Regions from separate parts of the Variovorax sp. GW821-FHT09D05 genome, predicted to be linked through region 2. Evidence: riboswitches for the same ligand, from Rfam matches in the RefSeq annotation. Region 2 holds a riboswitch; the other holds the start of a gene.
The links. Region 2 has a riboswitch for glycine ahead of AC07O3_RS20055 (D-amino acid dehydrogenase). Riboswitches for the same ligand answer to the same signal wherever they lie in the genome.
Positions count from the first base shown of each region.

Region 1: linked by a shared signal. The riboswitch ahead of gcvT (glycine cleavage system aminomethyltransferase GcvT) and the one ahead of AC07O3_RS20055 (D-amino acid dehydrogenase) in region 2 are both predicted to bind glycine.

Region 1 is NZ_JBWKOZ010000003.1:680,237-683,632, reverse strand. Features, by position in the region: gene gcvP (aminomethyl-transferring glycine dehydrogenase) at 1-297, opposite strand, end outside; gene gcvH (glycine cleavage system protein GcvH) at 349-720, opposite strand; gene gcvT (glycine cleavage system aminomethyltransferase GcvT) at 781-1,953, opposite strand; glycine riboswitch at 1,999-2,111, opposite strand; glycine riboswitch at 2,124-2,214, opposite strand; gene AC07O3_RS11190 (hypothetical protein) at 2,248-2,805, opposite strand; gene AC07O3_RS11185 (L,D-transpeptidase Cds6 family protein) at 2,904-3,368, opposite strand.
Region 2 is NZ_JBWKOZ010000007.1:135,861-139,256, reverse strand. Features, by position in the region: gene AC07O3_RS20060 (FIST signal transduction protein) at 1-716, shown strand, start outside; gene AC07O3_RS20055 (D-amino acid dehydrogenase) at 723-2,024, opposite strand; glycine riboswitch at 2,117-2,233, opposite strand; glycine riboswitch at 2,266-2,362, opposite strand; gene rfbB (dTDP-glucose 4,6-dehydratase) at 2,489-3,396, shown strand, end outside.

The sequences.
Region 1 (3,396 bases), on a different contig from region 2:
CGGCGTGTGCGTGCCGTAGTAGCCCTGGCCGATGAAGTTCTTGAACACCTTGTTCTTCGACGCCATCACCTTCAGCTCGGCCAGCGCATCGGCTTCGGTGGCCGGTGCGGGCAGGCGCATCGGCTTTGCGCGGCGGATGGCCGCGGGCACGATGCCGTCGATGAGCTCCGCGCGCGTTTCTGAGCCGATCACCGGCAGCATGCGCGCCTCGTCCGCCGCATCGATGCCGATGTGGCGGGCGAGGAATTCTTCGGCGTTCTCTAGTTCTTGCAAAGAGGGAAGGGCAGGCGTCGGCATGGCGGTGAGGGCTCGGGGAGAAGAAGGAAGGTGGCTGAGAAACTCAGCGGATCAGGATTCGGCGGCGAACTTGTCGTAGGAGGCCGCGTCCAGCAGGGCGTCGAGCTGCGCGGGCTCGCTCAGCTTGACCTTGAAGAACCAGCCGGCGGCCAGCGGATCGCTGTTGGCGAGCGACGGGTCGGCGCGCAGCGCCTCGTTCACTTCGGTGATCTCGCCCGACACGGGCATGAACACGTCGGCCGCGGCCTTGACCGATTCGACGACGCCGGCAACTTCGCCTTGCGCAAAGGTCTTGCCGACTTCGGGCAGGTCGACGAACACCACGTCGCCCAGCGCGTCCTGCGCATGCACGGTGATGCCGACGGTGGCTGCGTCGCCTTCGGCCGACACCCATTCGTGGTCCTTGGTGTACTTGATGCTCATGGAAAAACTCCTCGTGGAAAAAATGAATCGGGGTGTAGAGCCTAGCCGGGTCGACCGGGCTCAGCCGCGGTAGTAGCGAGTGGGCACGAAAGGCATCGTCGAGACTTCCATCGGCACCGGCTTGCCGCGCACGATGGCCTGCACGCGCGTGCCCGGCTCGGCAAAAGCGGTGGCCACGTAGCCCATCGCGATGCAGCGGTCGGCCGTCGGGCCGAGCAGGCCGCTGGTGACGATGCCGATGTCGTGGCCTTCGAAAGATTGCAGCACCGTGCCGTCGCGCACCGGAATGCGTTCGAGGGCGACGAGGCCCACGCGCTTGCGCTTCAGCGTGTTGTGGTCGGTGTGGCCGGCAGCGCCTGCGGTAGCGACGGCAAGCTGCGCGAGGATCTTTGTCGCGCCTGGAAAGCCGCCTTCGCGCGCGCCGCCTGTGCGGCGCACCTTCTGCATCGCCCAGTTGAGCGAGGCCTCGACCGGCGTGGTGGTGGTGTCGATGTCGTTGCCGTAGAGGCACAGGCCGGCTTCGAGCCGCAGCGAATTGCGCGCGCCCAGGCCGATGGGCTTGACCTCGGGTTGGGCCAGCAGCAGGCGGGCCAGCGCCTCGGCATCCTTCGCGGCCACCGAGATCTCGAAGCCGTCTTCCCCGGTGTAGCCGCTGCGGGTGACGAAGGCGGCAATGCCGCCGATCTGCACCGCACCGCCCGTCATGAACACGAAGCGCTCGATGCCGGGCGACAGCCGCGCCAGCGTGGCCGCGGCCTGCGGGCCCTGCAGCGCGAGCAGGGCGTGGTCGGGCAGGGGCTGCACTTGGCAGCGGCTGCCGATCTTCTGCTGGATGTGGGCGATGTCGGCCACCTTGCAGGCGCCGTTGACGATCACGAAGATCGAGCCGTTGCCTTCATTGAAGAACATCAGGTCATCGAGGATGCCGCCTTCGTCGTTCAGCAGCAGGCCGTAGCGCTGCTTGCCGGCGGGCAGGTCGATCACGTCGACTGGCATCAGGGTTTCGAAGGCGGCCGCTGCGTCGGGCCCAACGAGGCGCAGCTGGCCCATGTGGGAAATGTCGAACAGGCCGGCCGCATCGCGCGTGTGCTTGTGCTCGGCCATCAGGCCGGCGGGGTACTGCACCGGCATCGAATAGCCGGCAAAGGGGACCATGCGGGCACCGAGCTCCACGTGGAGGTCGTGCAGCGGCGTCTTGAGAAGTTCGGTAGCGGGGGCGGAAGAAGCAGCCACGGGGCACTCCAAAGGGGCAGACGAAATCCATGACGCAAGCCATGGGCCACCCCTGCTGTCCGCTTTACCTGAGAGATTCGCCCCACGATCGGGGTTTGCTCCTTCGGTGGGCCGATGGGCAGTTTTCACTGCAACGGCCTCTCTCCAGCAAGGAAACGCCGGTGTTCACCGGCGCCTTGTCAGTCCTTTTGCCTGAGCGTTCGGGAAACCCCTGCGCCTTCGGCGGCCCCGGCACGCGGGGCTCTCTCCTGACCCTGGCGAGTGTAGTGGATCGCGCGGGGCCGGGGTTCGGCGTCAGTGGATGATTTCGGCCGGCGGCAGCAGCTTGTCGATGCGCTCGCGCAGCGATTCGGCCCGCTCCACCCCGGCGGTTTTCTCGATCTCGGTGAGCATCAGCGCGGCGATGGTCAGCATCGCCTCGCGGTCGCGGGCCTCGCGCAGGGCGTCGCGCATCTGCAGCGCGAACTTCGGGTCGCGCCGCACGAACATGCGCTCGCAGATGTCGAACAGGAACATGCGCGTGGTGGCCAGCGAGCGCTTGCCGTCGAAGGTGTCGGCCGAGGTGGTGGCGACCTGGATCGGCTCGGCGGCGGCGATAGGCGCGGGCCGGGCGGGGGCCGCCGGTGCGGGCGCGGGTGCCGCAGCAGCAGCTTGTGGGGCCTGCAGGTAGCCCCGCTGCACCAGCGCCTGGATCGCCTGTTCGGCTTCAACCCGGTTGGAGAACAGCGGACTGAAGTCGGTCAGCGAGCGCCGGCCATCGGCCATCAGCAGCAGGGCGCGCTCACGCTGGCTGAGCGTGCGCTGTCCGCCCTGGAGTTCGTCGCGCGCCTTGTCGGTCTTGGTGGGAAACATGGCAGCCACAGCTTTCGGGAATCGAGGGCTGCAGCATCGTTGCAAGTGGTGACATCTTCATGAACCGTTTGCCTTACAGGGGCAATCGCGGCTGGCCTTCAGCCCGCGCTTTCCTTGCGTATGAGCCACTGGTTGCCCACGCGCTGCAATTCCAGCGTCTTGCGGCTCTTCTCGCGCAGCTTGTCGGCGCTGTAGGTCTGTTGAAAGCTTGCGCTGGCCGCCTGCCCCTGGACGCTGATGACCAGGCTGTCGATGCTCACGCTGATGGTCGTCTTGTCGGTAATGCGCGCGCGGCGGTCCGCCTCCCAGGCCTTGCGGTCCTGGCCTCGGGGCGGCGTGAAGTCGGGTGCATAGGCGGCCAGGTAGCGCACCACGTCCCGGGCTGACCAGGCCGCGGCCCAGGCGCGCACGGCGGCTTCGACTTCGCGGATGCTGGAGGCGGGATCGGCCGGCGCTGCTGCCGATACGGGGGCTGGTGCCGCGGCGGGCGTTGCGGGCGGGGCGCCGAAGGCAGCCGGAGCCAGCAAGGCGCCGCCCAGCAGGCAGCTCAGGAATCGATTCATGGCGCAGTCCCCTCCTTGTCGGTTGTCG
Region 2 (3,396 bases):
CGGGCGTGGTGTTCGGCGAAGGCGTACGGCTGGTGTCGCGCGTCACGCAGGGCTGCCAGCCGCTGCGCTCGGGGGCGGTGCGCGAGCGCGAGATCACCGAGGCGGACGGCAATCTGCTGCTGAAGCTCGACGGCGAGCCGGCGCTCGACGTGCTGCTGGCCGATCTGCAGGTGTCGCTCGAACGGCCGCAGGAGGCCATCGACGCCGTGCGCAACACGCTGGTCGGCCTGGCCGATGCCGGTAGCGACGGCATCCGCCGCACCGGCGACCTGGGCGCCGACGTGCTGGTGCGCCACATCATCGGGCTGGACCCGACGCGGCGCGGCATCGCCATTGCCGATGTGGCCGAGGCCGGCATGCGGCTGACCTTCTGCCGCCGCAACGCGCAGGCCGCGCGGGCCGACCTGATGCGCATCTGCGCGGAAATCCGCGAGGAGCTGGAGCCCGAGGAGCAGACGCTCGCCACCGCGCGCGCCGTGGCGGCGGGCGAGGCCGAGGCGGCGCCGCATCCGGCACGGCGCATCGCAGGGGCGGTGTACGTGAGCTGTTCGGGGCGCGGCGGGCCGCACTTCGGCGCGCCGGGCGCTGAGTTGCAGATCGTGCGGCACGCGCTGGGCGACGTGCCGCTGGTCGGGTTCTTCGCTGCGGGCGAGATTGCCCGGCATCACCTGTATGGCTATACCGGGGTGCTGACGGTGTTTACCGCCAACGACTGAACGCGATCAGGCCGGCTGCAGCGCGCGCTGCGCGGGCGCAGGCATGCCGGTGAACGCGAAATCTACCTCAGGCGCCAGCCCGCTCACGATCCGCGCGATCGACTTGCCCGAGCCGCAGGCATGCGTCCAGCCGAGCGTGCCGTGGCCCGTGTTGAGGAACAGGTTTGGCAGCCTGGTCTTGCCGATCAGCGGCACGTTGCTCGGCGTGGCGGGGCGCAGGCCGGTCCAGAACTGGGCCTGCGTGGTGTCGCCGGCGCCGGGGAACAGCTCTTCGACGCGGCGCACGATGGCCTCGCAGCGCACGCGGTTCAGGTCGCGGTCATAGCCGTTGAGCTCGGCCGTGCCGGCGATGCGCAGGCGGTCGCCCGACTCCGAGGTGTAGCGCGAGAACACGAGCTTGAATTCGTCATCCGTCAGCGAGACCTGGTGGGCCTTCGACGCGTCCTTGACGGGCAGCGTCACCGAATAGCCTTTGGCCGGGTAGATCGGCAGGCGAATGCCCAGCGGGGCGGCATACAGCGGGCTCAATGAACCCATTGCCAGCACGAAGGCGTCGCCGCGGATGCGCTGGAAGCGGCCTTCGCTATCGGTGGCTTCGACGTGATCGATGCTGCCGCCGGCTTCGCGTAGCGCGGTCACGGTGTGGCTCATCAGGAACTTCACGCCCGCCGCGGTGGCCAGGCCCACCAGTTCGCGCGCGAAGCGGTTGGCGTCGCCGGACTCGTCCTCGGCCGTGTAGGTGGCGCCGGCCAGCTTCGGGCGGATGTGGGCGAGGGCGGGCTCGATCTTCACGGCTTCGTCGGCCGAGATGACCTGGCGCTCGCAGCCCAGGGCGCGCATCTGCTCGGCGGGCGCGAGGGCGCCGTCGAACTCTTTTTGCGTCGTATAGAAGTGCAGGATGCCCTGCGTGCGCTGGTCGTAGTTCAGGCCGGTGTCGCGGCGCAACTGTTGCAACATCGAGCGGCTGTATGTTCCGAGACGCACGATCTGCTCGATGTTGTGGCGGGTGCGCGCCGGCGTGCATTCGCGCAGGAACTGGAGGCCCCAGAGCCACTGGCGCATGTCGGCGCGGATGCGGAAGAGCAGCGGGGCGTCTTCCTTGCCCAGCCACTGCAGCAACTTGAGCGGCGCGCTCGGGTTGGCCCAGGGTTCGGCATGGCTGACGGAAATCTGCCCGCCATTGGCGAAGCTGGTTTCAGCGGCCGGGGTGGCCTGCCGGTCGATCACGGTCACTTCGTGGCCGAGTTGCTGGAGGTAGTAAGCCGAGGTCACGCCGAGCAGGCCGGCGCCAAGAACGATCACGCGCATTTCAAGTACCTTTGAGGTTGCAGCGCTTGAACGACGGGCGTGGTGTGCTATTGAATGAATAGCAAAGCAACCGGACGACCGTAGTCCAAGTTGCCGCTCCCCCTGTCCTCGGTACCTGAGAGATTCACTTGTTGCGTCTTTGCAACAAATTTGCTCCTTCGGTGCATCGCAGCCACTTGGGGTGACGATGGCTCTCCAGACGGCGTTTGATGTGATGCAGTATTCACCCCTTGCCGAAATCTCCAAGACTTCGTCGGGCCGACCTGAGCGTTTATGGGAGTTTGCGCCTTCGGTAGGGCCACCCAGGTGTGTGTGGCCCGCTCTCCTGCAATAGTGCGATTGTAAACACGGTGCTAAGAGAACGGTAGCGCCTTGCGTTTCAGCCCACAGCCCCAATGGGATAATCGCGCGTTAACGTTCGTTCATTGCGACAGGGCGATGAACTCCAACATTCAGGGGATTCCATGATCTTGGTTACCGGCGGCGCTGGCTTCATTGGCGCCAATTTCGTACTCGACTGGATCGCCAACGGCGACGAGTCGGTCGTGAACCTCGACAAGCTGACCTACGCAGGCAACCTCGAGACCCTCGCGTCGCTCAAGGGCAACCCGAAACACATCTTCGTGCAGGGCGACATCGGCGACAGCGCTTTGGTCGACCGCCTGCTGGCCGAACACAAGCCGCGTGCAGTCGTGAACTTCGCCGCCGAATCGCATGTGGACCGCTCCATCCACGGCCCCGAAGACTTCGTGCAGACCAACGTGCTGGGCACCTTCCGCCTGCTCGAATCCGTGCGCGGGCACTGGAGCGCGCTGCCGGCTGAGCAGAAGACGGCCTTCCGCTTCCTGCACGTGTCCACCGACGAGGTCTACGGCTCGCTGTCGAAGACCGACCCCGCCTTCACCGAAGAGAACAAGTACGAGCCCAACAGCCCCTACTCGGCCAGCAAGGCCGCCAGCGACCACCTCGTGCGCGCCTGGCACCACACCTACGGCCTGCCGGTGCTGACCACCAACTGCTCGAACAACTACGGCCCCTTCCACTTTCCCGAGAAGCTCATCCCGCTGATGATCGTCAACGCGCTGGCCGGCAAGAACCTGCCCGTGTACGGCGACGGCATGCAGGTGCGCGACTGGCTCTACGTGAAGGACCACTGCAGCGCCATCCGCCGCGTGCTCGAAGTCGGCAAGCTTGGCGAGACCTACAACGTGGGCGGCTGGAACGAGAAGCCCAACATCGAGATCGTCAACACCGTGTGTGCGCTGCTCGACGAGCTGCGCCCCAGGGCCGACGGCAAGCCCTACAAGGAACAGATCACCTACGTCACCGACCGTCCCGGCCACGACCGCCGCTATGCCATCGATGCGCGCAA